4 regions of the Caballeronia jiangsuensis genome follow, and region 2 is predicted to be linked to each of the others. Evidence: riboswitches for the same ligand, from Rfam matches in the RefSeq annotation. Region 2 holds a riboswitch; each other region holds the start of a gene.
The links. A riboswitch is a leader RNA that binds a small molecule or an ion and turns the genes downstream of it on or off. The one in region 2 is predicted to bind cobalamin.
Positions count from the first base shown of each region.

Region 1 (7,325 bases), on a different contig from region 2:
CTCTCGGTCCGTTCAGATGAATGGCGAGAAAGTCGAGGAACATATCCGTGGTCATGCCACGGATGATGTCGGGGGAACTGGTATTGGGCGTCGCCATTTTCTTGACGCCGCCACGCAGTTCCTGCGCCCCGGACAAATAGAAATTGCGCGCCGGACCCGATTCCGCCTGATAACCCAATTGCTCCAGCGCGTCCGCTTCGATATTGCGTGCCGCCTGATTCTTCGGCTGCGCGAACACCACTTTGTTCGCCACCGTCGCCGCCCACCGGTAGTCGCCTTTGGCATATGCCGCCCTGGCCGTCGCAATCATTTTGTCCGCACCGACCATCTCGACATATCGCTTCGCCTCTTCGACAGGCGGTAACGGATTGAAGTCGGCCGGATTGCCGTCCCAGAATCCCAGATAAAGCTGATACGTAGCGCGTACGTTGTGTTTCAGATCGCCATAGTAGCCGCGGTTATAAAACTCTTTCGCCAGACTATCCGGCAACACGAACTGCTCGGCGATCTCGTTCATCGTCAGGCCTTGATTGGCCATGCGCAGCGTTTGATCGTTGATGTATTTGTACAGGTCGCGTTGCTTTTCCAGATGTTCGACAACGCGGCCGTTACCCCATTGCGGCCAATGATGACTGCCGAATGAAACCGTCGCGTCGCCGCCCCATAAGTCGATTGTCTGATCCAGCGTACTCGACCATTTCTGTGCGCTGCGCACCTTTGCGCCGCGCAAGGTCAGGATGTTGTGGAGCGTGTGATTCGCATCCTCGGCGAGACAGATCGCCTTGAATTGCGGGAAGTAGAACAACATCTCGGCCGGCGCTTCGGTGCCGGGCGCCATCTGGAAGACGACATCGATGCCGTCGACCGTCAGCTTTTCACCTGTCTTGTCGATAATCTTGGTCGGCTCGAACAGGGTAATCGTGCCGGCCGCCGTGGTCAGCCCAAGGCCGCCGCCGACGTTGCCTTCCGGGTCCTTCGGCAACAGATTGCCGTACATGTACGACGCGCGCCGGCTCATCACGTTGCCGGCGAACACGTTTTCGCTTACCGCTTCCTCCATGAAACCATCCGGCGCAATCACCGGCACTTTGCCGGCGCGCGCATCCTTCTCATCCACGATCGCCCGAATGCCCGCGAAGTGATCGACGTGAGAGTGCGTGAAAATCACCGCGCTGACCGGCAGATTCTCGACCTTGCTATTGATCAGGTCGAGAGCGGCTTTTGCGGTTTCCGTGGACGTGAGCGGATCGATCACGACCCAGCCCGTCTTGCCGCGAATGAATGTCATGTTGGCAAGGTCGATATTGCGCACTTGATAGATGCCATCGACCACCTTGAACAGCCCGCGAATCGCGAGCAGTTGCGATTGCCTCCATAGGCTCGGATTCACCGACGCGGGAGCAGGCCCGCTTTGCTTCAGAAAATCATATTGCGAGAGATCGATAACCGTGTTGCCGGCGCTCCCCTTGACGACCGGATTCGGAAGATCGGCGATGAACCCGTGGCGAGCATCATCGAAATCCTGCGTATTCGAAAACGGCAAATAATCCGCTATTGCCTGATTGGCATTTCGAGTCGCATCGGTGGCAGGATTCGGCGCCGCGTTACCGACGCCAATGCAGCAGGCCAGAGTCAGAACGGCACAAGCAATTTCCTTACGAGATAGTCCAGACATGCGTTTATCTCCGGTCGTGAAGCTCAGCGGAAACGTATCCGACGCCTCAATGAGAAAACTGACTGATTCGCCTTCATTGCCGCAGCAATCGAATCGGACCCAATGCTGAGAGGAAAGCGCGATGGATACCTTCAGCCACGAAGTTGATAATCGCGATTCGAGTTGACGGACATTCGGCTGCGGATCAGTCCATGCCAACGATGACAAGCGATATCACAAAATTGCGTGGCAGTTCAGTTTCGCGCTCGCGTGCGCGGGCATGTGGACGACCTTTATCGCGGCATCCGTGATGGCGAAGGACCGGGCGCGCTAAGAAAACGCTTCAGAAAGGCAATTCCCGCTGCGGATTGTCGGGCGCGGCGGCATTCGCGGCGGGTAGCGGTTGCGCGCGCAGCCAGCGCGCGATCGCATCGACGACATGTTGCCGCTCGGCATCGTCGAGCGCCCTGCCTGCCGCAATGCCGTGCCATTTGGCCAGACACGAACGGCAGCACGTCGCCGTCGCGTGTTGCGCGATGAACACCGGATGCCCGCGAAACGGCGTCTGCTTGCCGTCGTTCAAGGGCGATGGCGGCGCGAGCCGCTTGCCGATCAGCTCATGCGCCTGCGCGATCACCGTATCGACGCCCTTCTCCCGCAGATATTTCCCCTCGCGCACGCCGAGCGCGAAGCGCCGCCGGAATGCCGATTTCGCGAGCGCATCGAACACGGTGTCGAGGTCGCGCATCGTGCGATCAGTCCTTCGCGTAGAGCGTCGAATCCGCGAAGCCATCGGCGGTCAGCACGCGGCCGACGATGATCATCGCCGTGCGCTCCATGCCCGCCGCGCGCACTTTCGATGCAATCTCCGCGAGCGTTCCCTCGATACGCGTCTCGTCCGGCCAGCTCGCGCGAAACACGACCGCCACCGGACAATCCGCGCCGTAGTGCGGCACCAGATCCGCGACGATGCGCTCGATATGCCGCACGCCGAGATGAATCGCGAGCGTCGCGCGATGACGTGCGAGATCGGCGAGGCTTTCTCCTTCCGGCATCGATGTTTTCGTCGCGTAGCGCGTGAGGATGACCGTCTGCGAGATGCCCGGCAATGTCAGTTCCCGTTTCAGCGCCGCCGCCGTTGCCGCCGTCGCCGTCACGCCCGGCACGACTTCATAGGGAATCGCGAGCGCTTCGAGCCTGCGGATCTGCTCGCCGATCGCGCCGTAGAGCGACGGATCGCCCGAATGCACGCGCGCCACGTCCTGCCCGTTCGCGTGCGCGTCCTGCAAAAGCGCGACGATGGCGTCGAGATCGAGCTCGGCCGTGTCGATGCACTTCGTCGCGCGATGCCCGTCGAGCACGGCCTTCGGCACGAGCGAGCCGGCATACAGAATCACGGGACACGCGCGGATGAGCCGCTGTCCCTTGACGGTGATGAGTTCGGGATCGCCCGGTCCGGCGCCGATGAAATAGATCGTCATGTTTCGGATAGGTGGATTCGGTCGAGCCAGTTCAATAGCGCATCGCGGGCGCTCGCGGCATCATCGAACATCGTGTCCGCGTCCGGCAGCGACGGCCGCGTGAGCATCACGACCGGCAGGCCGCGCTCGCGCGCCACCGCGAGCTTCGCTTCGGTCGCGCGCCCGCCGCTGTTCTTGCTGACGATAACGTCGATGCCCGCCGCACCGAACAACGCGCGCTCGCCTTCGAGATGAAACGGCCCGCGGGCATCGATGACCTTCGCGCGTTCGTTGCCCGCATGCGCTTCGAGACAGCGGACCGTCCAGTATTGCGACGCGGGAATTTCATGCAGATGCCCAAGCGCCTCGCGCCCGAGCGTGAAAAGCGGCCGATGAAACGGCGCGATCCGATCGACGATTTCGCGCCAGCCCGCCGCATCGCGCCAGTCGTCACCCGGCTGCGGCTGCCACGCGGGACGGCGCACCGCCCAGAGCGGCACGTCCGCGAGCGTACAGGCGTCGTGCGCGTGCCGGCTCATTTGCGCGGCATACGGATGCGTCGCATCGACGACGAGCGCGATGTTCTCCGCGCGCAGATAGCGGACGAGCCCGTCGATGCCGCCGAAGCCGCCGACGCGCACCGTGCACGCCAGATCGCCCGGCACGCGCCCGAGGCCCGCGAGACTGTAGACATGCGCGGGCGGCAGCGCGCGTGCGATCGCGAGCGCGTCGCCGGTGCCGCCGAGCAGCAGCACGCGCTTCGTGTTTCCCGGCGCTTCTTTACGCATGACGCATCACGGTTTGCTGGCGTGCAACAGCGTGATCGGCAGCGCCTGACGCCAGGTATCGAAGTTGCCGAGCGGCTCCGCCTGCGCGACACCGATGCGCGTCAGTTCGCCGCCGTGCCGCGCGCGCCATTCGACGAGCGCGGCCTCGCTTTGCAGCGTCACCGCATTGGCGACGAGCCGCCCGCCCTGACGCAGACGCGCCCAGCACGCATCGAGCACGCCCGGCACGGTCAATCCTCCGCCGATGAAGACGGCATCGGGCGCGCTCAGGCCGTCGAGCGCGGCGGGCGCCTCGCCTTTCACGAGTTGCAGCGCGGGCACGCCGAGCGCGTCGCGGTTGTGCTCGATGAGGCGCTGCCGGCTTTCGTTCGCTTCGATCGCGATCGCTCGGCACGCGCCGTGCGCGCGCATCCATTCGATACCGATCGAGCCGCAGCCCGCGCCGACGTCCCACAAGAGTTCGCCCGGCTGCGGCGCGAGCCGAGCGAGCGTCACGGCGCGCACGTCGCGCTTGGTGAGCTGGCCGTCGTGACGATAGGCGTCGTCGGGCAAACCGGGCGTGAGCGGCGGCCCGGCGTGCCCGGCATGCGTGCGGCATTCGATGGCGACGAGATTGAGCGCGGCGACGAGCGGCTCGCGCCAGTCGTCGGCGCGCTCGTCGATACGTCGCTCATTGTTGCCGCCGAGATGCTCGAACACGGTCATGCGGCTCGCGCCGAAACCATGCGCGGTCAGGACCGCGGCGACGGCGGCGGGCGTCGCGCCGTCCGCGCTCAAGACGAGCAGGCGCACGCCGCGATGCAGGCTCGCGAGCAACGACGCGACGGGCCGCCCGACGAGCGACACGCACACGGCATCCTGCAGCGCCCAGCGCAAGCGCGCCGCCGCGAGCGACAGCGACGACGGCGCGGGAATGACGCGCATCTCGCCGTTGGCGACTTCACGCGCGAGCGTCGCGCCGACGCCGAAGCACATCGGATCGCCGCTCGCGAGCACGCATATGCGGGTCTTGCCGTCGCCGCGTCCGGCGAGCACGGCGTCGAGCGAAAAGGGTTTCGGCCACGGCACGCGGCTCGCGGCGATGCGCGCCGGCAGGAACGCGAGATGGCGCTCGCCGCCGTGAATCGACTGGGCGTCGAGCAGCGCGCGGCGTGCAACGCGGGACAGCCCGTGCCAGCCGTCTTCACCGATCCCCACTACGGTCAGCCAGTTCGACATGCGCCGCCTCCTTCACATGATTCGTAATGCGCTTGCGGCTGCAGCCCCGAAGCGCCTGGATGGTCGATAAAAGCGGGCATAATACAGGTCCGTCGGTGCCCGGGGTCGAAGAGACCCAGGGCCTAAGAGGGAACACAGAAAACTGTGGCTGCCCCCGCAATTGTACGCAGCGAGTCCGCGCTCCACTGCCACTGGTTTTTACCGGGAAGGCCGGCGCGAATGAAGACCTGCCAGCCAAGAGACCTGCCGACTCATCGCATTCGCGCGACGCCGACCGGGCGGGGTGTACCGGTTCGCTCATTACGCGCGAAGCCCAACGGGTCACGCTTTTGACTTCATTGAACCGCTCATCGCTCAACGCCGCGCCGCGCGCATCCGCGTGTCCGGGCCTGATGCGCATCGTGCCCGCGCGCGATGGCGGGCTCGCGCGCCTGCGGCTTGCGGGCGGCGTGTTGAGCGCGCACGCGGCGCGGGCCGTCGCGCGGGCGGCGCGTGACTGCGGCTCGGGCGTGATCGAGGTGACCAATCGCGCGAATCTCCAGTTGCGCGGCATCCGCGACGATGCCCATGCCGCGCTGATCGATATCGCGCTCGATGCGGGCCTCGGTCCGTCGACGTCGGGCGGCGACGACATCCGCAACGTGATGCTCAGTCCGCTCGCAAGCGACGACACGCGCGCGCTTGCCGCACAAATCATCGACGCGATGCAGGCCGACGCGTCGCTGCATGCGCTGTCGCCCAAATTCGCGCTGCAACTCGATGGCGGCGAGCGCCTCGCGATGCTCGATCATCCGCACGACCTGTGGCTCTCTGCAATGGACGATGGCGCGCGCTTCGCATTCGGCCTCGCGGGAACGATACGCCAGTGTCCGCTCGGCGCGATTCATCGCAGCGACATGGTGACATTCGTGTCCGGCGTGCTGCGCAGGTTTCTCGCGCTGGCCACGCCTGACGAACATCGTATGCGCGATCTGCTCGCACGTGTCGGCATCGCGCGCTTTCTCGAAGCATTCGATTTCGATGCAGCCATCGAGCACTGGCGACGCGCACCCGCCGATGCATCGCTGCGCCTCGGCGCCCACGTGGAACCATATCGCGCGACGTGGTACGCGGGCGCGCAAACGCCCCTCGGTCGTCTCGACGCGGCCATGCTCGAAGCCCTCGCCGATATCGCCGACACGCACGCCGAAGGCCTTCTCGCGATGACGCCGTGGCAAAGCGTGCTGATACCGGGCATCGCCGCGCATGACGCGCAAGACGTGTTGCGACGCCTACACGCGCAAGGCCTCGCGACCGACCCGCGCGATCCGCTCGCGCGCCTCATCGCGTGCGCAGGGTCCGAAGGCTGCGCGAAAAGCCACGCCGATACCAAAGCCGACGCGCATCGCCTCGCTTCGCTTCTGCCCTCGCATGATGAAAGCGAGGTGCACTTGAGCGGCTGCGAGCGCTCGTGCGCGGCGGCGCATCCGGTCCCGGTGACGCTCTATGCAGTCGCGCCGGGACGATATGACCTGCATCGCGGCGAACGAATCGTCGCGAGCAACCTGACCATCGAAGAGGCGGCCGAACGGCTCGCCCGGAGCCATGCCGATGCTTGACTACATCCGCGACGGCGCGGAGATTTATCGCCAGTCCTTTGCGACGATCCGCGCCGAAGCCGACCTCGCCGCCCTTCCCGCCGATCTGGAAAAGCTCGCGGTGCGCCTGATCCATGCGTGCGGCATGGTCGATATCGTGAGCGATCTGCGCTTTTCTTCCGGCGCGGGCATCGCCGGCCGGCACGCGCTCGCGGCAGGCGCGCCGATCCTGTGCGATGCGCGCATGGTCGCGGAAGGCATCACGCGCGCGCGGCTGCCCGCCGATAACCGTGTCGTCTGCACATTGAACGATCCGTCGATTCCCGAACGCGCCCGCGCGATGAACAACACGCGCTCGGCCGCCGCGCTCGAACTGTGGCGGCCCCATCTCGAAGGCGCGATCGTTACGATCGGCAATGCGCCGACCGCGCTCTTTCATCTGCTCGACATGCTCGATGCGGGCGCACCGAAACCCGCGCTCATCCTCGGCTTTCCGGTCGGCTTCATCGGTGCGGCGGAATCCAAGGCGATGCTCGCCGCCGATAGCCGCGGCGTGCCCTTCGTCGCCCTGCTCGGCCGGCGCGGCGGCAGCGCGATGGCGGCGGCGGCAGTGAACGCACTTGCTTCG
Region 1 covers NZ_JAQQDB010000031.1:33,307-40,631, reverse strand. The annotation lists gene PQR08_RS27415 (alkyl/aryl-sulfatase) at 1-1,873, opposite strand, end outside; gene PQR08_RS27410 (DUF4186 domain-containing protein) at 1,998-2,402, opposite strand; gene cobM (precorrin-4 C(11)-methyltransferase) at 2,410-3,135, opposite strand; gene PQR08_RS27400 (cobalt-precorrin-6A reductase) at 3,132-3,902, opposite strand; gene cbiE (precorrin-6y C5,15-methyltransferase (decarboxylating) subunit CbiE) at 3,909-5,120, opposite strand; cobalamin riboswitch at 5,197-5,385, shown strand; gene cobG (precorrin-3B synthase) at 5,450-6,718, shown strand; gene PQR08_RS27385 (precorrin-8X methylmutase) at 6,711-7,325, shown strand, end outside.
Region 1: another riboswitch for cobalamin. It lies ahead of cobG (precorrin-3B synthase); the one in region 2 lies ahead of PQR08_RS31475 (TonB-dependent receptor domain-containing protein).

Region 2 (7,325 bases):
GTCGATGAACGCGACGGCCGCGCGCAGAATCGGCAATGCGAGCGCCGCGCCCGTGCCTTCACCGAGCCGGAGATCGAGCTCCAACAGCGGCGCGGCATCGAAATGCGCGAGCATACGCCGATGCCCCGTTTCGTTCGACGCATGCGCGAACACGCAGTAGTCGAGCACCTCGGGCGCGATCTTCGCGGCCACCAGCAACGCCGATGTCGCGATGAAACCATCGACGAGAATCGTCATGCCTTCGCATGCGGCGGCGAGATACGCGCCCGCGATCATCGCGATTTCGAAGCCGCCGAAGGTCGCGAGCGTGTCGATCGCATCGCCTTCATCGGGATGCAGCGCGAGCGCGCGGCCGAGCACATCGCGCTTGTGCGCGAGGCCGTGGTCGTCGAGGCCCGTGCCGCGGCCGACGCATTCGTCGATCGGCAAGTCGCACAGACGGCTCATCAGACACGCCGCCGCCGACGTATTCGCGATGCCCATCTCGCCGAAGCCGATCACGTTCGTGCCGAGCGACGCGTGATGCCGCACGCGCGCAGCGCCCCGCGCGATGCCTTCGAGCGCGGTCTCGCGCGACATCGCAGGCGCCTGCGCGAAGTTGCGCGTGCCGGGCCCGAGCGACAGACGTTCGTATCCGTGATCGATCGGAATCGGTGTCGCGACACCCGCATCGACGACTTCCAGCGACATGCCGACCGAGCGCGACAACGCGTTGATCGCCGCGCCGCCCGTCAGAAAATTCGCGACCATCTGCGCCGTCACTTCCTGCGGAAACGAACTCACGCCCTCTTTCGCGATGCCGTGATCGCCCGCGAACACGATCATCGCGGGACGTTCGATGCGCGGCTTCGTCGTGCGCTGGATCAGGCCCATTTGCAGCGCGAGCGATTCGAGCCGCCCGAGACTGCCGGGCGGTTTCGTCTTCATGTCGATGATGCGGCGCAGTTCGGCTTCGAGCGCGCGGTCGAGTGCGCGGGGCAGCGGGATGTCGTTGAGCGTGGACATCGAAATTCCTTCAAGGGCGATGAATGGAAGGCACGAGCGCTTCATGCTCGCCGTCGCGGATCAGCGCGAGCGGATAGCCGAATGCCGCGCTCGCGCGTTCAGGCGTGAGGACGTCGGCGACGAGGCCCGCGTGCGCGCCGCCGTGGCCGTCGAGCAGGAGCGCGTGCGTCGCGAAACGGCGCGCGAGATTCAGATCGTGGCACGAGAAGATTACGGTGCGCTTGTGCTCGCCCGCGGCGTCGCGCAACGCGTGCAGACAGTCGATCTGATGATGCAGGTCGAGATGCGAAAGCGGTTCGTCGAGCAACAGCAGCGGCGCGTTCTGGCACAGCACGGCGGCCAGTGCGACGCGCTGGCGTTCGCCGCCCGAAAGCGTCAACACATCGCGCGCGGCGAAGGACGCGAGGCCGAGCGTTTCCAGCGCGGCGCGCGCCGCGTTGCGGTCGTCTTCGCTCTCCCAGCCCCAGCCGGTGAGATACGGAAAGCGGTTCAGCAGCACGGTGTCGAGCACGGTCGCGCTGAAGGCGTCGTGCGCGGCTTGCGGCATCAATGCGCGTCGACGTGCGAGGTCCGCCGCGCGCCACGATGCGAGCGCGCGGCCATCGAGCGACACGCGGCCCGATGCGGCTTTCGCGAGCCCGGCGAGCACATTGATGAGCGTCGTCTTGCCCGCGCCGTTCGGCCCGGCGATGCACCACACTTCGCCCGCCGCGATCGTCTGCGTGAGACCGTCGATGAGCGTGCGCGCGCCCGCGCGAAGCACGATGGCATCGAGATGCAGGGTCATCGCGGTCTCCGCAGGAGCATCCACAGAAACATCGGCACGCCGATCAACGCCGTCACGACGCCCACGGGCAATTGCGCGGGCGCGATCACGGTGCGCGCGGCGAGATCGGCGGCCATCACGGCGAGGCCGCCCGCGAGCGCGGCGGCGGGCACGAGCATGCGCTGGTCGTTGCCGAACGCGAGACGCAGCAGATGCGGCACGACGAGCCCGACGAAGCCGATGGTCCCCGCCGTCGTCACCGCAGCCGCCGCGGCGATCGATGCGACGAGATACACCCGCAGGCGCAACCGTTCGACCGGCACGCCGAGCGCACGCGCGGTGGCATCGCCGCGCAGCAGCACGTTCAATTGCGGCGCGACCGGGACGATCGCGACGAGCGCGACAGCGAGCGCGATCAGCGCGGGCCACGGTGCCGCCGCGCCGTTGAGATCGCCCGTCAGCCAGAAGATCATGCCGCGCAGCCGGTTCTCGGGCGCGATGCTCAGAATCAGCGTGATCAGCGCGCCCCATCCCGATGCGATCACGACGCCCGTCAGCAAGAGTCTCGGCGACGCATCCTGTCCGCTTTGCCAAAGGTCCTTGCGCGCGAGTCCGAGCACGACGACGATCGATGCGAACGCGCCCGCGCACGCCGCGATATCGACGCCCCACCACGGCACCGATGCGAGCATCGCGGCAAGCGCGAACGTCGCCGCGCCGCCGGACACGCCCAGCACATAAGGTTCCGCGAGCGGATTCTTCAACAGCACTTGCAGCAGCGCGCCGGCCATCGCGAGCAGCGCGCCCGTTGCGAAGCCCGCGAGCGCGCGCGGCAAACGTAGCGTGAGCACGATCTCATCGGCGATATCGGGCGTCGCGGCGTTCGCGTGAAAGAGCGCGCCGAGCGCACGCGATACGGGCAACGTCACGCTGCCCGTCATGAGCGACGCCACGAGCACGACGAACGTCGCGACGCCGAGCGCGATCCAGATCGCCGCCGCGCGGCTCGCGTTCATCGCGCGCGGACGCGCAAGCCGCTCAGGCGCGTGGCTCACGACGGATGCCAGCCCAACGTGATGTACGCGCCGCGCCGTGGCGTGTTGTACGAGTACGCAAGTTCATAGTCCTTGTCGAACAGATTGTCGATGCGCGCCGTGACGTACCACGACTTCGAGATGTCGTAGCGCGCCGATAGATTCACGATGCCATAACCCGCGAGCGTCGAATCGTAGTCGCTGCGTTGTCCGCTCACGAGCCACTCGCCGCCGACACGCCAGCGCCCGATCGTGCGATGCGCCGTGAGCGTCGCGAAACGCCGCGCGCGCCGCGTCAGATCCTCGTGATTCGTCTCATCGACGGGATTCTGGAACGTGACGCCCGCGCGCACGTCGGTTGCGCCGACATGTCCCGCCCACGATCCCTCGATGCCCTGCACCTTCGCGCGCCCGACGTTCTGCGCGACATAGTAGAAACCGCCGTCGGACACATAGTCGATCAGATTCGAATAGCGCGTCTGGAACAGCGTCACGCGCGCGACGCCCAGCGCATTCGATGCGTACTGCAACGCCGCCTCGACCGAATGGCTGCGCTCTGGCTGAATCGACGGATTGCCGCTGAACGGATAGTAGAGGTCATCGAAGCTCGGCGCGCGAAACGATGCCGCATAGCTCGCGCTCGCCTTCCAGTGCGCATCGAAGTTATACGCGTAGCCCAGATAGTAGCTGTTCGCGCCCCCGAAATCGGAATACTGGTCGTGACGCAGATTCGCCTGCAAATCGCTCGCGCCGATGTGGCCCACGTAACCCGCGAACACCGAATTCACGTGACGATCGGGCGCGCTGAGCTGATCGGAATCGAGCGTCTGATCGAGATGCTCGTAACCGAAGAGCAGCTTGTGCGCGTCGCTGATTTTGAAGTCGTTCTGCCACGTGTATTGACGATTCTCCGAATTGAAGCGGTTCGTATAGACGCCGTTCTGCTCGATGTTCGCGCGGTCCTGTCCCTGCGCGATCGTGAAGTGCGTGGTCCAGTTTTCGGTGATCCTGCCGTTCGCGAACACCGACGCCGAGCGCACGCGATCGTGCGATTCGTTGATATCGGTCGGCAGGCCGTAGGCATCGTCGAAACTGCTGATGCCGTTCGATTGCAGGAAGCGCACGCCCGCGTCCCACTTGTCGCTGAACTGGTGACGCAGCGTCGCCGCGACGCTCTCGTTCAGATAGCCGTTCGCGTTCGGATTCGCGCCGGGCGCGATATTCGGATCGATCGACGAAAAGCCGTCGGTCTTCTCGCGCGAGACGTTCAGGCTGAAGGTCGTGCGGCCGTCGTTGTCGAGCGCGCCGTTCACGCCCGCCGATTGACGCTGCGTGTGATAGCTGCCGTATTCGGCCTCGAAGTTGAAGCGCGGCGGATGCGGCTCGCCTTCCTTCGTGAAGATCTGCACGACGCCGCCGATCGCATTCGAGCCGTACAACGCCGACACATTGCCGTTCACGACTTCGACGCGCCCGATCTGGTCGAGCATCAGTTGCGATAGCTGCGCCGCGCCGAGCGACGCCGATTCGACGCGCACGCCATCGATCAAAACGAGCGACTGCGACGACGCCGCGCCGCGTATGTAAAGCCCCGAAGTCGCGCCCGGTCCGCCGTTGCGCGTGATCTGCACGCCGGGCGCGAGCGCGATGAGGCCGAGTGCATCGTCGGCGTTGGCGTCGGCGATATCCTGTTCATCGAACACCGATGTCTGCGGGATCGATTCGGCGAGCGGCTGCGGCGCGCGCGTCGCGGTGACGACGACAGGAGCAAGCGTTTGCGAAGCGTCATCGGCGGCATGTGCGGCGCCAGCGAGCGGCAATCCGATGAACGCGGCAACGAGCGCGCCATGACGAGAGCGGCCGTTCTTGAGGGCGGCCTGTGGCAATACCATGAGTGAAGTGTCCGTTTCGCGTGAGCGCGACCCCGCTCCCCGCGAGGACGATGCGCGACGAACGCACTGCGCGATCAGCGCCGATGCGTCGAACTCTGGCCGGTATCCGGGCTGGCGATGAATCGTCTCGCCTTCCCGCGCATCGTGCGCAGTGGCGTCGACACGTTTCTTGCAGTCGATTCGGGTGATGAACCCGGTGTGATGAAAATCCACACGCTCGCGCTGCAAAAACGCGCATGAGACGACTTGCAACTTGCGTTGCGGTCGCTTACCGTTGCGGGGGCAGCACAGGTTGGCTCGTCCCAGGTTGGTCCCGGTCGGACTTCGGAGACTTCGCTCCCTGTTTCCCGTTTGACTGCATCCGCGAGATCCGCGAATGCGAGCACCAAAAAGTGCGGCAAGTGTAGGAGCGCGTGTTGGGGCCGTCAAGAAAACGGCGCGGACAGTTGGGCGCGGCACATGACGAATCGAACGAGAATCGGCCGGCCTGTCATCACGAGCCATCAACAGCGCTCGCGTTTTCTGCACACGAATGCATGTCGACATGCGCTTGATTCGAAGGATTAAGCGCAAGATCGCATGTTGTTACGTCTCGAAACGAGACAATTATCGGAAGCTCCGTTGAACCGCGCTAAAATGCGAGGTCTTTAGAGGACGCAGCACATGCTCAACGAACTCGAATCACTGTCAGGAAATATCGGCCGGCTGATCCAGATCAGCGAGCGCCACAATCAGGCGCGCCAGGCGCTGCAAGACCAACTCGAACAACTGCGCGCCGACTATGCGAACGTGCAGGCCGAGCTTGCGCAAGTGCGTGAAGAGCGCGATACGCTGCAATCCGAACGCGATTCGCTCTCTGCGAAAATCGACGACGCGCAAGTACGCCTCAACGCGATTCTCGAAAAGCTGCCGCGCGCGAAATCCGGGCAGCATGACGAAGCCGACAATCAACTCGATCTCCTCGAAGCCGATTCCCGCGAAGCACATGAAGCGGAATTGCACGGCGAGCATCATCAAGGAGAGAAGGCATGACGACTACGCAGATCGAAGTCTCCATTCTCGGGCAGCCGTATCGCCTCGCGTGCTCGCCGGAAACGGAAGGCGCATTGCGCGAAGCGGTCGCGCGCGTCGATGCCGAGATGAACAAGGTGCGCAATGCAAGCAACGTGCGCGGCACGGATCGCATCGCGGTAATGGCAGCGCTTTCGCTGGCGTCGGAATTGCTTAAGTTGCAGGACAGCGTGCGTCACGGCGAGGCCTTCCCTGCCGAGGAAATCCGTCGCACGATGCATTCGATGAACGAGCAGCTCGGCGCCGTCATCGCGCAATACGAAGTGCAGTGAGATGTCTGTGCGTCGAGGCAATCGGCGCGCAATGTCAATCGAAAAAAGAAACTGCGGCGGGGCTGCGAAAGGCAAACGATTGGTGTAGAGTGACGTTTCCCTGCCTGGTGCGCCAAGGTCATATATTCCTTGAACCAATGTCACATTGGCACGGTTGCGGAACCTTGCAGCACGGGCGCGCGCGTCGCTAGTCCGATGTACCCGAAGTGTTGCTTACCGCGACCAATCTTGAACCCAGGTTCAGGATGCCGGCCTAGCGGCCGTGGCGGGGACCTATCTAAAGAACGGCATCGGTTTTTCCGGTGCCGTTTTCATTTGCATCGTCGATTCCGCATAACGAACAATCATGCGCTACTGGCTGATGAAGTCCGAACCGGACGAAGCGAGCATCGATCACCTCGCGCACGCGCCGAAAAAAACCTTGCCGTGGACGGGCGTGCGCAACTATCAGGCGCGCAACTTCATGCGCGATCAGATGCAGATCGGCGACGGCGTGCTCTTCTATCATTCGAGCTGCCCCGAGCCGGGCATCGCGGGCATCGCGAAAGTGTGCTCGACGGCGTATCCCGATCCCACGCAGTTCGATCCGAAGAGCGATTACTACGATCCCAAGTCCACGCAGGAAACGCCGCGCTGGATGCTCGTCGATGTCAAGTTCGTGAAGAAGACCGCGCTGATTCCGCTCGCCGCGTTGCGTGAACACGAGGCGCTCGCGGACATGCAGGTGCTCGCGCGCGGCAATCGCCTGTCGATCACGCCGGTGACCGAAGCGCAATGGCGCTTTATTACCGAACAACTCGTCTAACAAGGAACTTACGACACGAAGGCCGCGACTAAATCCCGTCGCGAATCACGCGATATCCCGCGTTCGGAGTCCTTCGATGATCAACAAGAAAACCGCTGCCGCACTCGCGCTCCTCGCGATGTCGGGCGCAGCGTTCACCCTTTCTCAAACGGCCGCCGCGCAGACGGTGATTACCCAGCCGCAACCTTCGGGCGTGCTTTCTCTTTCGGCGCAGGCGAGCGCGCAAGTGCCGCAGGATGTCGTCAACATCACGCTCTTCTACGAGCAGGAAGCGGCCGATCCCTCGTCGCTCACCGCGACGCTGAATCAGCGCGCCGAGGCCGCATTGCGCGAAGCCAAGGGCGTGGACGGCGTGACCGCGAAGAGCGGCTCGTTCACCGTGTATCCATCCACCGATCGCGACGGCAAGATCTCCGCGTGGCGCGGCCGCACGGAGGTCGTGCTCGAATCGCACGACTTCGCGGCGGCGTCGAAGCTCGC
Region 2 covers NZ_JAQQDB010000042.1:31,448-38,772, forward strand. The annotation lists gene cobT (nicotinate-nucleotide--dimethylbenzimidazole phosphoribosyltransferase) at 1-1,005, opposite strand, end outside; gene PQR08_RS31465 (ABC transporter ATP-binding protein) at 1,016-1,792, opposite strand; gene PQR08_RS31470 (FecCD family ABC transporter permease) at 1,789-2,787, opposite strand; gene PQR08_RS31475 (TonB-dependent receptor domain-containing protein) at 2,823-4,697, opposite strand; cobalamin riboswitch at 4,778-5,104, opposite strand; gene PQR08_RS31480 (ATPase) at 5,361-5,729, shown strand; gene PQR08_RS31485 (cell division protein ZapA) at 5,726-6,040, shown strand; RNA gene ssrS (6S RNA) at 6,135-6,316, shown strand; gene PQR08_RS31495 (EVE domain-containing protein) at 6,387-6,845, shown strand; gene PQR08_RS31500 (SIMPL domain-containing protein) at 6,922-7,325, shown strand, end outside.

Region 3 (6,790 bases), on a different contig from region 2:
ACACGACACGCGCCGTGGCGTCATAGCCGAAAAGATAATCGACGGTGGCGGCGAGTTCGGACGCGCCCTTGTAGCCATGCCGCTTCACGCCGTCGATCCACTTCGGATTGACGACGCGTGAACGCACCACGCGCGCGATCTCTTCGTTCAAGGTGCGCACGCGCGGCGCGGCGGGATTGCTGTGATCGGCGTTATACGCCTGCGGCTGCACGCCCGACAGATAACGCACGGCCGCAATCATGCCGCCCTGAAACTGGTGATAGTCGTTCGAATCAAGCAGATCGTGTTCGCGATTGTCCTGATTCTGCAGCACGACATCGAGCGTCGAAAGCCGCGTGCCGAAGCTCGCGCGCGCTTCGACGCCATCGCCCGCTTGCGAGTATGCGTAACCGCCCGTGCTTTGATAGGCAGCGGAAAGATCGGCATCGGACTGCCATTGTCTTGCGTCGATCAGCTCCTGCAAGCCCGCGCCGTATGCGCCCGGCTTCGTGCTGAACACGCGCCAGCCCGCGCGCTGCCGCGCCTCCTTCGCTTCGATGCCGCGCGCGATCAGTTCGTCGCGTTCGCGCAGAATGCGTGCGCGGATCGGGTTGATATCGGCGGGTTCGTCGTCGAGTTCGGCGACGGCCTGCACGGCCGCATCGAAGAGATGGATGAGGTTCGCGAAGGCATCGCGGAAAAAGCCCGACACGCGCAGCGTCACGTCGATACGCGGCCGGTTGAAGATCGATATCGGCAGGATCTCGAAGTCGGTCACGCGATGACTGCCCGCCGCCCACTTCGGCCGCACGCCGATGAGCGCGAACGCCTGAGCGATGTCGTCGCCACCGGTGCGCATCGTCGCCGTGCCCCACACGGACAAGCCGATGGCACGCGGAAAATCGCCGTGGTCCTGCACATGACGTTCGACCAGTGCGTTCGCCGACTTGAGTCCGAGCGACCAGGCCGCCTGCGTCGGCAATGCGCGTGTATCGACGGAATAGAAATTGCGGCCCGTGGGCAGCACGTCGGGCCTGCCGCGCGACGGCGAACCGCTCGGACCCGGCGGCACGAAACGCCCTTCGAGGCCGCGCTTCAATTGCAAAAGCTCTTGCGGGCCGCATGCATCCAGACGGGCGAGCACATCGCCGCGCAGACGTTCGAGCACGAGCGATGCATGCGGACCGGGCGCTGCGGTATCGTCGTCCGACAAAAGCTGCATCGCTAGCGTTTCGAGGCGCTCGCGCGTATCGCCCTGATGACGCCACGGCGCATCGCTGACTTCGACGAGCGCACGTGGACACGGCCCGTTCCACGGCGCAGCCCAGTCGGCATCGAGCGGATCGAACTCGGCGGGCAGTTGCAGATCGCGCGCGATCGCCGTGATGAGGCCTGCGTTCGCGCCCTGCCCGTCGCCGATCGGAAAACGGCCGAGCGCGAGCAGCGTATCGCGGCGCTGCATGCCTTGCGGCGAAACGCCGAACACATGCAGGCCATCGCGAATCTGCGCTTCCTTCAGCTCGCAGAGATACGCGTCGGCGCGCGTGAGCAAGGCATCTTCGCCTACGGCATCACGCGGCGCATCGAGACCGAGCTCTTCGTGCAGCCTGTTCTCGACGATGTTCGCGAGGATCGACCGGCGCAACAGCTTCGCGCGCCGCGCATCGACCATCAGCGCTTCGTAGTATTCGTCGACCTGACGCTCAAGATCCTGCAACGGCCCGTAGTTCTCGGCGCGCGTGAGCGGCGGCATCAGATGATCGATGATGACCGCCTGCGCGCGACGCTTCGCCTGGCTGCCTTCGCCCGGATCGTTGACGATGAACGGATAGAGATGCGGCATCGGACCGAGAATCGCATCGGGCCAGCACGACGATGACAACGCGACGCTCTTGCCCGGCAGCCATTCGAGATTGCCGTGCTTGCCGACATGCACGATCGCATCCATCTGAAAGCGCAGACGCAGCCAGACATAGAACGCGAGATACGAATGCGGCGGAACGAGTTCGGCATCGTGATAGCTCGCGTAATCGTGGCGTTCGCGCGAGCGCGAAGGCTGTATGCCGATGAAGACTTCGCCGCAACGATAGCCCGCGATCATGAAGCGGCCGCGTCTTATGGTGGGATCGTCTTCGGGCGCGCCCCAGGTCTTTTCCAGCGCGGCGCGCGCATCGGCGGGCAGCATGCGGTATGCGTCGAGATAGTCGTCGAGCGCGAGACTCTGCAGCGCGGGACGCAAGTCGCGCACGATGGGATCGTTGGTCACGCCTTCGGTCAGCGCGGCGATGAGCGCATCGCCGTTCGCGGGAATGTCGCCCACGCGATAGCCTTCGCGCGCGAGCATCGACAGAATGCCGATGGCCGATGCGGGCGTGTCGAGTCCCACGCCGTTGCCGATGCGCCCTTCGTTCGCCGGATAGTTCGCGAGCACGAGCGCGATGCGCTTCTGCGCATTCGGCGTATGACGCAGCCTGCACCAGCGGCGGCTCAGTTCCGCGACGAAGCGCACGCGCTCAACGTCGGCCTGATAGCGCACCACGTCCACTTGCGTGTGCTTGCAGTAATACGCGAGGCCCTTGAAGCTGATCGCGCGCGTGATGATGCGGCCATCGACTTCGGGCAGCGCGACATGCATCGCGACATCGCGCGAGTTCAGCCCGTGATTGTCCTTTTGCCAGTCGTCGCGATTGCCGCCGCTCAGAATGACTTGCAGCACGGGCGCATCGCCCGCGACTTCGAATACTTCGTCTTCGCCTATCACGCTCGCCGCGAAAGCCGTCGTATTCAATACGAGCGATGCGCGATGCTCCGCGCACAAACGGTCCACGACTTCGCGGCTCACGCTCTCTTTCAGCGATGAGATCGCGATCGGCAACGGGTTCATGCCTTCTTTTTCGAGCGCTTCGATGAGCGCATCGAACACGGCGGTGTTACCCGACTGCAAATGCGCGCGATAAAAAAGAATAGCGGCAACGGGCGCGCCTTCGGTCCAGCGCGCCTGCCAGTCTTCGATCGTCGCGATATCGCGCTCGGGATGATAGATCGCCACGGCAGGCAGCGGGCTCGGCGGCTGCGGTTCGCGTCCGAAGCCGAACGCGTGATGCGCGATCGTGCGCAGGAATTCTTCCGCATTGCGCGCGCCGCCTTCACGCAGATAGCGCGACAGCTCGCGGCAGAACCGGGCATCCGCCGTGCTTTTGCCGATGAGATTCGGATCCTCCGTGAGATCGCCCGAAAACATCGCGAGCATCTGTTGCTCTTGTTTCGCGAGCGCGACGAGCCGCTCGATGCCGTAAGGCCAGTACGATTCGCCGCCAAGGTGATCGACGATCACGACCTTCGCGTGACGCAACACATCGTCGATATAGAAATCGACCGACGCGGGCTGGCGCAGAAACGATTGATTCGCGAGCCGCACTTCGGGAAAGCCCGCTTCCAGACGCGGAAACACGCTCGCGAGCAACGCGAGCGTCGTGTCGGCGGAACTGAGCACCACGATCGGCGCGCGTGTCTGATCGATGCGCATGACGCCTTGCGCATCGTCGACGAAGCCTCCCGGTGTCGTGCGGAGCAGATGCATGGCTGTTTATGCCTGCACCGCAGCGCTTGCGAGCGCCGCGTCGAATGCGCGTTGCAGCGTGTCGCGATCGAGGTCTTCGCCGATCAGCACGAAACGGCTTTGCGTCGTCGCTTCGCCGGCTTGCCAGCGGCGATCGAAATAGCTGTCGAAACGACGCCCGACGCCCTGCACGACGAGCCGCATCGCAGCGCCCGGCAGCGCGGCGAAACCTTTCACGCGATAGATCGTGTGATGCTCGACGAGCGCATGCAATGCCGCGATGGCCTGCTCGCGCGATTCCACCTTGCCGTGAACGACGAACGAATCGAACTCGTCGTGATGATGATCCGCGTGGCCTTCATCGTCGGGCGAGCCGTGATGATCGTGGCGCAGATGAATCGTCTCTTCCGACGCCGCTTCGAGACCGAGCAGCGTATGCACATCGAGCTTGCCCATTTGCGCGGGCACGATCTTCACTTCGCGCGGAATCTCGGGACGCACGAGCGCCTCGACTTTTTGCAGCGCTGCATCGTCCATGAGATCGGTCTTGTTCACGATGACGAGATCCGCCGACGCGAGCTGATCCTCGAACAACTCGTGCAGCGGCGATTCGTGATCGAGATTCGGATCGGCCTTGCGCTGCGCATCGACGGCGACGGGATTCGCCGCGAACTGCCCGCTCGCGGCAGCGGGGCCATCGACCACGGTGACGACCGCATCGACCGTGAACGCATTCTTGATCGACGGCCAGTTGAACGCCTGCACGAGCGGCTTCGGCAACGCGAGACCCGATGTTTCGATCAGCACGTGATCAATGCTCTCACGCCGCTCGACGAGCTGCTCCATCACCGGATAGAACTCTTCCTGCACGGTGCAGCACAGGCAACCGTTCGCGAGTTCATACAGATTACGATCTTTGGACCCGGCTTCGTCGTCGCAGCCGATGCCGCAGCCCTTCAGGATTTCCCCGTCGATGCCGAGCTCGCCGAACTCGTTGACGATCACCGCGATGCGCTTTCCTTGCGCGTTGGACAGGATATGTCGCATCAGCGTGGTCTTGCCGCTGCCGAGAAAGCCGGTCACGACCGTGACGGGGATCTTGCGGGTTTGCATCGTAGCTCCGTGGCTTCAGGTGCGTGCGCTTCGTGTCGCGCGATGCGTGACAACGCCGCGGGATGAAATGGGAAACGCACGCTTGATGGATCATGGGCCGCGCCGCATCCCCGCGACAGCGATCCCTGTGAAAGTCTGGCCGGTATCCGGGCTGACGATTGCGCCGCTTCGCCTTCCCGCGCGTTATCACGCGCAGTGGCCTCGAAGCCGGCTTCCCGTTCGTGCGATGAAAACATCGCGTGGACGGGGAATCGTTTACCGTTGCGGGGGCAGCGCAGGTTGACGTCCGCTCGATCGGTCGAAGGAACGCGCCCTGCTTCCCGTTTAACTGCGCGCGAGAGAATCCGCGCGCGAGCACCAAAACTGCGTGAAAGTCTAGGCCCGGCGGGCGCGAGCGTCAAGAAATGACGCGGCGCGCGCGGTGTCATAATGCTGGCCCGCGCGGCGCGCTTTCTTTGAATCGCACATGGAATCCGTCATTGCTCGCATGAATGCGTCTGCCGCTATGCGGCTCGCGGTCGGTATCGGCTGCAGGCGAGGCACGAGCGCCGATGCGATCGAACGCGCGGTGCGCCTCGCGCTGGGAGCGCATCGATTCGATGAGATCGCGATCGTCGCGAGTATCGATGCGAAAAGGGATGAAGCGGGCTTGCTCGCGTTCTGCGAGCGTCGCGGTCTGCCGCTGCGCTTCTATAGCGCCGATGAAATCGCGCATGCGCCACGCACCGCGATTTCACATCATGCAGCGAAGCATCTGAACGTCGATGGCGTATGCGAGCCCTGCGCGCTGCTTGCGGGCAACGCGCGCACGCTCATCGTGCCAAAGACGATCGATTGCGGCGTAACCGTCGCGATCGCAGCGGCGCATGAAACCGGTGCGAACGGAACATGAATACCGGCTTCGTCGCCATCCGCGGGCTTTTGGTTTCGGCGAGCGGCTTCGCGACAACCGGCCTGAACTTGTCGCGGCAGAGCCAGACGAGAACGATGAGCGCCACGAGTTCCAGATAGAGATAGAGCGCGTCCATTTTTCTGCTCCTGAAGTCGGTGAGTGCGTGAGTGCATGATGCCCACCGTCTGTTAGCGCAGAATTAAGCCGCGAACGCAGCCGCCACCTGATGTACGATACGGCCGTCTTTCGTCATGCAAAGACCCGCCGCAATCCCGTTCACACTGGAGTCGATGTGAAAACCGATACCGAATCGCATCTGCGCATGACCCAACGCCGCAAGGAAGGTCACGAGAAAAAGCAGGCCGCCGCCGATCACGAAAAAGGCCTTCTGATCGTGAATACCGGCAACGGCAAGGGCAAGACCACGGCGGCGTTCGGCATGGCCGTGCGCGTGCTCGGTCATGGCATGAAGCTCGGCGTCGTGCAGTTCATCAAGGGCGCGCTGCATACGTCCGAGCGCGATTTCCTCGGCGCGATCGCTCATTGCGATTTCGTCACGATGGGCGACGGCTATACCTGGAACACGCAGAACCGCGAAGCCGACATGGCGACCGCGCGCAAAGGCTGGAACGAGGCGCGGCGCATGATCGAAAGCGGCGAGTATCGGATGGTCGTGCTCGATGAACTGAACACCGTGCTCAAGTACGAATATCTGCCGCTCGATGAAGTGCTCGACGTGCTGAAGGCGCGCCCCGCGATGCTGCATGTGGTCGTGACGGGCCGTCATGCGCCCGATGCGCTGATCGAACTCGCGGACCTCGTCACCGAGATGCGGCTCGTGAAGCACCCCTATCGCGAGCAGGGCGTGAAGGCGCAACGCGGCGTCGAGTTCTGAACGCGATGCCCGACTGCCCCGCTCTTTTCATCGGCGCAAGCGCGTCGCATCAAGGCAAGACCACGGTGACGGCCGCGCTCGCGCGTCATCACACGCGCCGTGGCCTGAACGTGCGCGTCTTCAAGACCGGCCCGGATTTTCTCGATCCGATGATCCTCGAACGCGCATGCGGCGCGCCCGTCTATTCGCTGCATCTGTCGATGGTCGGGCTCGATGCGTGCCGCGCAATGCTTGCACAAGCCGCGCGCGAGGCCGATCTCATCCTCATCGAAGGCGTGATGGGTCTTTTCGACGGCACGCCCAGCAGCGCCGATCTCGCCGCCGCGTTCAACGTGCCCGTGCTCGCGGTGAT
Region 3 covers NZ_JAQQDB010000031.1:22,248-29,037, reverse strand. The annotation lists gene cobN (cobaltochelatase subunit CobN) at 1-3,559, opposite strand, end outside; gene cobW (cobalamin biosynthesis protein CobW) at 3,566-4,651, opposite strand; cobalamin riboswitch at 4,772-5,028, opposite strand; gene PQR08_RS27350 (cobalamin biosynthesis protein) at 5,118-5,543, shown strand; gene cobO (cob(I)yrinic acid a,c-diamide adenosyltransferase) at 5,836-6,438, shown strand; gene PQR08_RS27340 (cobyrinic acid a,c-diamide synthase CobB) at 6,444-6,790, shown strand, end outside.
Region 3: another riboswitch for cobalamin. It lies ahead of cobW (cobalamin biosynthesis protein CobW); the one in region 2 lies ahead of PQR08_RS31475 (TonB-dependent receptor domain-containing protein).

Region 4 (7,325 bases), on a different contig from region 2:
TGCAGTTGCGCGAGGAAGCGCTGAAGCTCGTGCAACGCCGCTATACCGAAGGCGATATCAGCGAGCTCGATGTTGCGCGCGCCAAGTCGGAACTCGCGACGGCGCGCTCGGATGCGATGACGGTGCAACGTCTGCGCGCGGCATCGGAACATAGTCTCGCCGTGCTGCTCGGCAAGGCGCCCGCCGAGTTCTCGGTGGCCGCGAACCCGCTCAAGCCGGTCACGGTGCGCGTGCCGCCGGGGCTGCCTTCGGCGCTGCTCGAACGACGTCCTGATGTCGCGTCGGCGGAACGCGCGATGGCGGCGGCGAATTCGCGTATCGGCGTGGCGAAGGCGGCGTTCTTCCCGTCGCTGACGCTGACGGGCTCGGGCGGCTTCGAATCCGCGACGCTCGGCGATCTCTTCAAGTGGTCGAGCCGCACGTTCCTGCTCGGGCCGTTCGCGGGCACGGCGCTGAACATCCCGATCTTCGATGGCGGCCGTCGCAAGGGCAATCTCGCGAATGCGCGTGCGGTGTATGAAGAGGACGTCGCGAGCTATCGTCAGCAGGTGCTCGTCGCGTTCCGCGAGGTGGAGGACAACCTTTCGGATCTGCGCATCCTCGAAGACCAGACGGCGACTCAGGACGATGCCGTGAAAGCATCGGTGCGCGCGGCGCAGCTTTCGCGCACGCAGTACACTGAAGGCGCGGTGAACTACCTCGACGTAATCGACGCGGAGCGCACCGTGCTGCAGACGCAGCGCGCGTCGGTGCAGTTGCGGGGCACGCAGGCGGTATCGACGGTCAATCTGATCCGCGCGTTGGGCGGCGGCTGGGGCGATGCGAAGCCTACGCCGGTGCCTGAGCCGAGTCTCGCTCAGAAGTGACGTGAACATGGCCCTGCACCACGCAGGGCCATTTCGTTAGTGCGCCCGCTGAAAAGACAGATCGAAGAGACGAGGCCGATTGTTCGTCTCACGGAACATATGTCTTCACCTTCCGAGCGTTTATCCGCAGGGCTCCAATCCTTAAAATTCTATTCATGGGATAGGGAGCCGAAGATGAAAGACTTGATCGCAAAACAACTGTATCAGCCGGCGGTGGTGCTGCCACTGCTGCTGTTGACGCGCCTGATGGTCACGCTCGACTTCAATCTCGCGCAGGTGATGTTCGTGATGATGCTCAAGGGTTCGCAGCACGCATATCAGTTCGCGCTGCGCCACACGGTGGCGCGTCAGCGCAGCAATGTCGCCGTGAAGCATGTCCCGTGCAACAACTGCTGCTGACCCGCGGCGCGTCGTCGAACTTCAATAGATTTCGGGAACGTACATTTCATCCGGCACGGGCTGGCGCAGATAATCGGGGTTGAATACGCGATCGGGCAGTTCGATAGGCTGATGCTCGATCTCGTGATACGGCACCTGACTCAACAGGTGATGAATGCAGTTCAGGCGCGCACGCTTCTTGTCGACGGCCTGCACGACCCACCACGGCGCTTCCGGAATGTGCGTGCGCTGAAGCATGACTTCCTTGGCCGCCGTGTACGCCTCCCAGCGGCGGCGGCTTTCCAGATCCATGGGGCTCAGCTTCCATTGCTTGAGCGGATCTTCGATACGCGCCTCGAAGCGCACTTCCTGTTCGTCGTCGGTGATCGAGAACCAGTACTTGACGATCTGGATGCCACTGCGCACCAGCATCTTCTCGAACTCGGGAACCGAGCGGAAAAATTCCTCATACTCTTCGTCGGTGCAAAAGTTCATCACGCGCTCTACACCCGCGCGGTTATACCAGCTTCGATCGAACAGCACGATTTCGCCTGCCGCGGGCAAGTGCGTGACATAACGCTGGAAATACCACTGTGTGCGTTCGCGATTGTTCGGTGCGGGGAGCGCCGCCACGCGGCACACGCGCGGATTCAGCCGCTGCGTGATGCGCTTGATCGCGCCGCCTTTGCCCGCCGCATCGCGTCCCTCGAACAGCACGACAAGACGATGCCCCTTGTTCACGACCCAGTCCTGCAGCTTCACGAGTTCGCCCTGCAGACGGAACAGCTCGCGGAAATAGGTCTTGCGCAAGACCCGCTCTTCTTCCGAGAAGGTCGATTCGCCGTCCAGGAAGCGATCATCCACCTCCATCTCGAACTCTTCGTCATAGCTGTCGATGATGTCGGCATGGAAGCGGCGCTGTTTTTCCGTCTGATTCATGAAGGGCTCCGTGGGCGTTCTTGGGCTGCCGTCGTCGGGATGACCGGTCGGCGCGGGCGGCGCGATTATGACGCTATTCGATGGCAGTCGTATGACAACGATCGATTCAGGCATTGTAGAAAGCGGCGCGCGCGGGCTCAAATCCGGTTTGCCGCTTTGTGACAAGGCGCCGCGCGCCGTTAGAATGTTCCGGCATTTCGATGGCATGCCGATGGCACATTCAACCGCACCTCAACATCCACAGCGAGCGAACACGATGACCGCAACGATCCCGAGTTTCGACGAAGCCCAAACCGCGCGCCTCGTGCCTTATGACCGGCTCGTGGACACGCTCGCCGCGACGATGCTCGATTACGCGGCCGGCCGCATCGTGAGTCCGGAGCGCATGGTCGTGCCGATAGAGGGCGGCGTCATGCTGTCGATGCCCGCGAGCGCCGCCGATATCGCGATGCACAAGCTCGTGAACGTGTGCGCCGGCAACGGCGCGCGCGGCCTGCCGACGATTCACGGTCAGGTCACCGCATACGACGCCGCGACGGGCGTGCCGCAATTCATGCTCGACGGTCCCACGGTGACGGGGCGGCGCACGGCGTCGGTGTCGATGCTCGCGATCCGCGCGCTTCACGCCGCCGCGCCGCGCGAAGTGCTCGTGATCGGCACGGGCAAGCAGGCGGCGTATCACGTCGAAGCGCTTGCCGCCGTCTATCCGGATGCGCGCATTCGCGTGCAAGGCTCGCGTCCCGGACGCGCGCGCGAGTTTTGCGCCGCGCACGCGTCGGCTTCGGGCAATCTCGCCGCGCTCGACGACGCCGCGATTCCCGATTCGATCGATGTCGTCATCGCCGCGACCACGAGCAAGACGCCCGTCTACACGATGCCCGCGCGTGCGGGGCGACTCGTGATCGGCGTGGGCGCCTTCACCGCCGATGCCGCCGAGATCGCCGCCGCGACCGTCCACGCGAGCGAGCTTTATGTCGATGACCTCGCGGGCGCGCGTCACGAAGCGGGCGATTTCATTCTCGCGGGCGTCGACTGGAACGCGGTGCATGCGCTCGCCGAAGCGCTCGCCGCTCCGAAAAAGGCAGAGCGTCCCGTGATGTTCAAGTCGGTCGGCTGCGCGGCGTGGGATCTCGCGACGTGTCGCGTCGCGCGCGCGGTTTTGTCGGAGGAAAACGGCGCGCCCTGAAAGTTCGGTTGGAACGGTACTTGCTGACGGTTTGCTTAATGATAGAGGCGCAACGGCGTCACGAGATAAACGGCGCAGGCCATGCGCCAAAGCAATCGAGCCAGCGAACTGACCCATGAAAAGTCGATACGACAGCAAGTGGCACCCGTGGATTCCGGCGCACGACGACGGCGGCGAAGGTGCGGGCGCAAACCGAAAGGCGCTCCCGCATGCGTCCGCCTCACCGCCCGCGGCTTACTTCATCTCCGTACTGGAGCTTGCAACAGGCGAAAAACTCGGCAGCGACGAGCGTGTGCGCGCCGTCGCGATGCTCGAATCGCAGTTCGGCGAGGGCCGGCCGCGCACGCTGAAGGAAGCGGTCCGTATTTGCGCCGCAGCGATCGATTCATCGACATTGCAGCGCATGGCGCGCGGCGCAAAGGCCTGAAAAAAAGTCCGATAAAACGACGAATCCGAAGCGCGCTTTTTTCACACGCTTGTAAAACGCGCGTGCTCGCCAAAAAACGCGCGATCGTTCGAGCGCGCGCGTCGGCTTGTTATTTGACGGTCTGAATCACTTCGAAGCCTTCGAACTCCGGATGTCCGAGATAAAGCTGGCGTGTCTCGCCGCCGGCATTGCGATGCGCCGCGCGAAACGCGTCCGAACGCGTCCAGTCTTCGAAAGCCGCCTGATTCGCCCAGATCGTGTGGCTCGAGTACAGGACGTGATCGTCCTTCACCGGGCCCTTGAGCAGATGAAACTCGACGAAACCCGGCACGTCCTTGAGATGCGTGTCGCGACTGGTCCAGAGGCGTTCGAAATCCGTCTCGGCGCCGGGCACGATCTTGAAGCGGTTCATGGCGATAAACATGTCGATGCGTTTCCTTAACCGTAGCGTTAAAAATCAAAACGATCAGCCGCGCTCCAGTTCGACGAGCGTCGTGAAGCCGCCGAAGAACATGCGCTGAGGGTCGAACGGCGGCTCGCCGGACTCCATCATCGCCTTGAGGCGCGGGTCTTCCATCACTTTCGCATTGACGCTGTCGCGCTGCTCGCGCGACTCGTAGACGATATACGAGAACACGACGGTCTCGCCTTCCTTCTGTTGCACGCTCTGCGGAAACGACGTGAGCTTGCCGGGCTTGACGTCGTCGGCGATGGTCTCCACGAATTGCAGCGCGCCATGCTCCATCCAGATCTTGCCGGCGGCTTCGGCCATGGTGCGGTAGGCGTCGATCTTGTCGATCGGCACGGGTACGACGAATCCATCCACGTAATGCGCCATCTGAGTCTCCTGAATCGGTTCGAAAGCGGAACGCGCATGCGATGCGCTGCTCGTTTGAGCGATTCGTAAGCAATGAAGTTCAGGCCGGCTGACGTGGCAGTTCGGCAGTCCATGCTCCGGCGGCCGATGCGCGCTTGAGCACCGTGGACGAGAGCGGCGCGAAGTTCATCCGGTAGACGGATTCGAGCGGCATGCCGAGCGCATGCGCGAGCGCCACTTTCACGACGATCGCATGCGTGACGACGATGCAGCGCTCGCACGCATTCAGGCCATCGATGAACTCCAGCCCCTGCGCGACGCGCACCGCGAGCATGGCGATGCTCTCGCCGCCATGCCCGCGCGCCTGCGGATCGGCGAGCCACGCGGCGACGTGCTCTGGCTCGCGTTCGCCTGTCTCGCGTATCGATTGCCCGCGCCAGCGGCCATAGTCGATGTCGTCGAATGCGGGATCGATGTCGAATGCATCCGCGAGCCATGCTGCCGTCTGGCGTGCCACGGGCGCGGCGCCTGAAATCACGCGCGTACGGTCTTGCGGCCCCACGAAGAGCGGTGCGAGCCGCGAGCGCGCGTCATGCTCGGCGAGCTCGTCGCCGTTGGGAAAGTGGCCGGTTTTCATCGCGCGCGTGGCGGCGTGACACAACAGAATGAGTTCCAAGGGGCGTTAGGGCAATTCGGAATCGTTTTACTTTGCCGCCGATCATCATAGAATGGCAAGCTTGCAGTGCGAGGAAGCCGGTGCAAACCCGGCACGGTCGCGCCACTGTATGCGTTCGTCAGCGTGAAAGCGTTGCGCCGCGAGTCAGACCCCGCTGCAAGCTCTTCGTCAATCGGGACGCGCTTTTCCCTGGAGAACCATCATGAATGCTTCCAGCACGCCGGTCTTTTCCGCTCCGGTTTCCCCGTCGCTCGACGCACCCGTGCCCATCCCGGTGCGCGAAGTGCTGCCGTGGGCCGTCTTCATCGGCCTTCTTTTGCTGATCGCCATTTATTTCGTCGGCGCGGAGCAGGGCGCAACGTCGATTTTCTCGGGCATGTACGTCCACGAATTCGTTCACGACGGCCGGCATCTGCTCGGCTTTCCGTGCCACTGAGGACGCGTCATGATTCGCACTTTGCTGATACGCGGCATGATCGCGGGGCTGGTCGCGGGCCTGATCGGCTTCGGCTTCGCGCGTGCGTTCGGCGAGCCGTCGGTGGCGCGCGCCATCGCGTTCGAGGAACAGCACGAGCATGCGCAAGCCGCGCATGAGCACGAACATGAGCATGCCGACGCCGCGACAGGCGCCGCGCATTCGCACGATCACGGCGACGAGGAACTCGTCTCACGCGATACGCAAGCGGGCCTCGGCCTCCTGACGGGCGTTGCGGTGTTCGGCACCGCGCTGGGCGGTCTTTTCTCGCTCGTGTTCGCGTTCGCCTACGGGCGGCTCGGCGCGTTGCGCGCGCGGGGCACGTCGGCGCTGCTGGCGTTGTTCGGCTTCGTGAGCATCGCCATCGTGCCGTTCCTCAAGTATCCGCCCAATCCGCCGGCGGTCGGCAATGCCGACACCATCGGGCCGCGTACGGCGCTTTTCTTCGGCATGGTGGCGATTTCCATCGCGGCGGCCGTGTTCGCCGTGTGGCTGCGGCGGCGCATGGCGGCGCAACATGACGGCTGGAACGCGACGCTCATCGCCGCGGCCGCGTATATCGTCGTGATCGTGGTGGCGCAGGTCGCGCTGCCGCGCATCGATGAAGTGCCCGCCGATTTCTCGGCCTCGCTGCTGTGGAACTTCCGGCTGGCCGCGATCGGCATTCAGGCGCTGATCTGGACGACGCTCGGTCTCGTGTTCGGCGCACTCGCCGCGCGTGAGCTGGAACGGCCGGCCGTCAGGAGAATGGCCGCGGCTTGACCGGCTTATCCGGCTCGATCACACGGCTCACTTCGCGCGCGCCGCACGCCGCGCGAGCAACGCGTCGAACAGATCGAGCTTCGCGGCATCGTCCATCGATCTGAAGGTCTTGATCTCTTCGCGGCTTCTGAAGCAGCCGAGGCATAAGCCCGTTTCGGGATCGAGCTTGCATACGTCGGTGCATGGCGAGCCGACCGGTTCCTGCGTCTTGGCGCGCTCGATCGTGAAGGCGAGGTCGAGGGGCGTGCGGATGTCTTGCGTGGTCGTCATAGTGATTCGCCGCGAAAGAGCGCGGCGGCAGCGGCCGGATTCGACGGCCAGTAAGCGTGCATGTAGGTGGCCGTCACCGGACCGTGCCGATAGAGCGCTTCGCCCGATGTGCCCGTCGTCGCGTGTTTCGCTTCGAGGACGGCCTGCATCGGTGTGTGCAGCGTCGAGTAATGGAACGTGTGGCCCGTCATCGCGCCGTGCATCGTGTCGATGCGCTGCATCGCGAGGCGCGACAGCTTGCGTTGCATCGCGGCATCGCCGGGGAGAATGCCGAGCATCGCGTGCCGCGTGCCTTCGATGTCCGTCAGCGTGTCGAGCAGATACAGCATGCCGCCGCATTCCGCGACGACCGGCCTCTCTTTCGCGACGTGTCCGCCGATCGACGCGCGCGTGCGCGCATTCACGGCGAGCGTCGCCGCATGCAGCTCGGGATAACCGCCGGGAAGATAGAGCGCATCGGCGTCGTGCGGTGCGGGTTCGTCGGCCAGCGGCGAAAACGTGCTGATGCGCGCGCCCATCGCGACGAGCA
Region 4 covers NZ_JAQQDB010000031.1:14,504-21,828, forward strand. The annotation lists gene PQR08_RS27285 (efflux transporter outer membrane subunit) at 1-866, shown strand, start outside; gene PQR08_RS27290 (hypothetical protein) at 1,041-1,265, shown strand; gene ppk2 (polyphosphate kinase 2) at 1,287-2,183, opposite strand; gene lhpI (bifunctional Delta(1)-pyrroline-2-carboxylate/Delta(1)-piperideine-2-carboxylate reductase) at 2,440-3,369, shown strand; gene PQR08_RS27305 (hypothetical protein) at 3,485-3,796, shown strand; gene hmuQ (heme-degrading protein HmuQ) at 3,906-4,220, opposite strand; gene PQR08_RS27315 (DUF1428 domain-containing protein) at 4,263-4,634, opposite strand; gene PQR08_RS27320 (histidine phosphatase family protein) at 4,714-5,289, opposite strand; cobalamin riboswitch at 5,337-5,462, shown strand; gene PQR08_RS27325 (CbtB domain-containing protein) at 5,492-5,725, shown strand; gene PQR08_RS27330 (CbtA family protein) at 5,735-6,526, shown strand; gene PQR08_RS27335 (DUF1289 domain-containing protein) at 6,554-6,796, opposite strand; gene PQR08_RS27340 (cobyrinic acid a,c-diamide synthase CobB) at 6,793-7,325, opposite strand, start outside.
Region 4: another riboswitch for cobalamin. It lies ahead of PQR08_RS27325 (CbtB domain-containing protein); the one in region 2 lies ahead of PQR08_RS31475 (TonB-dependent receptor domain-containing protein).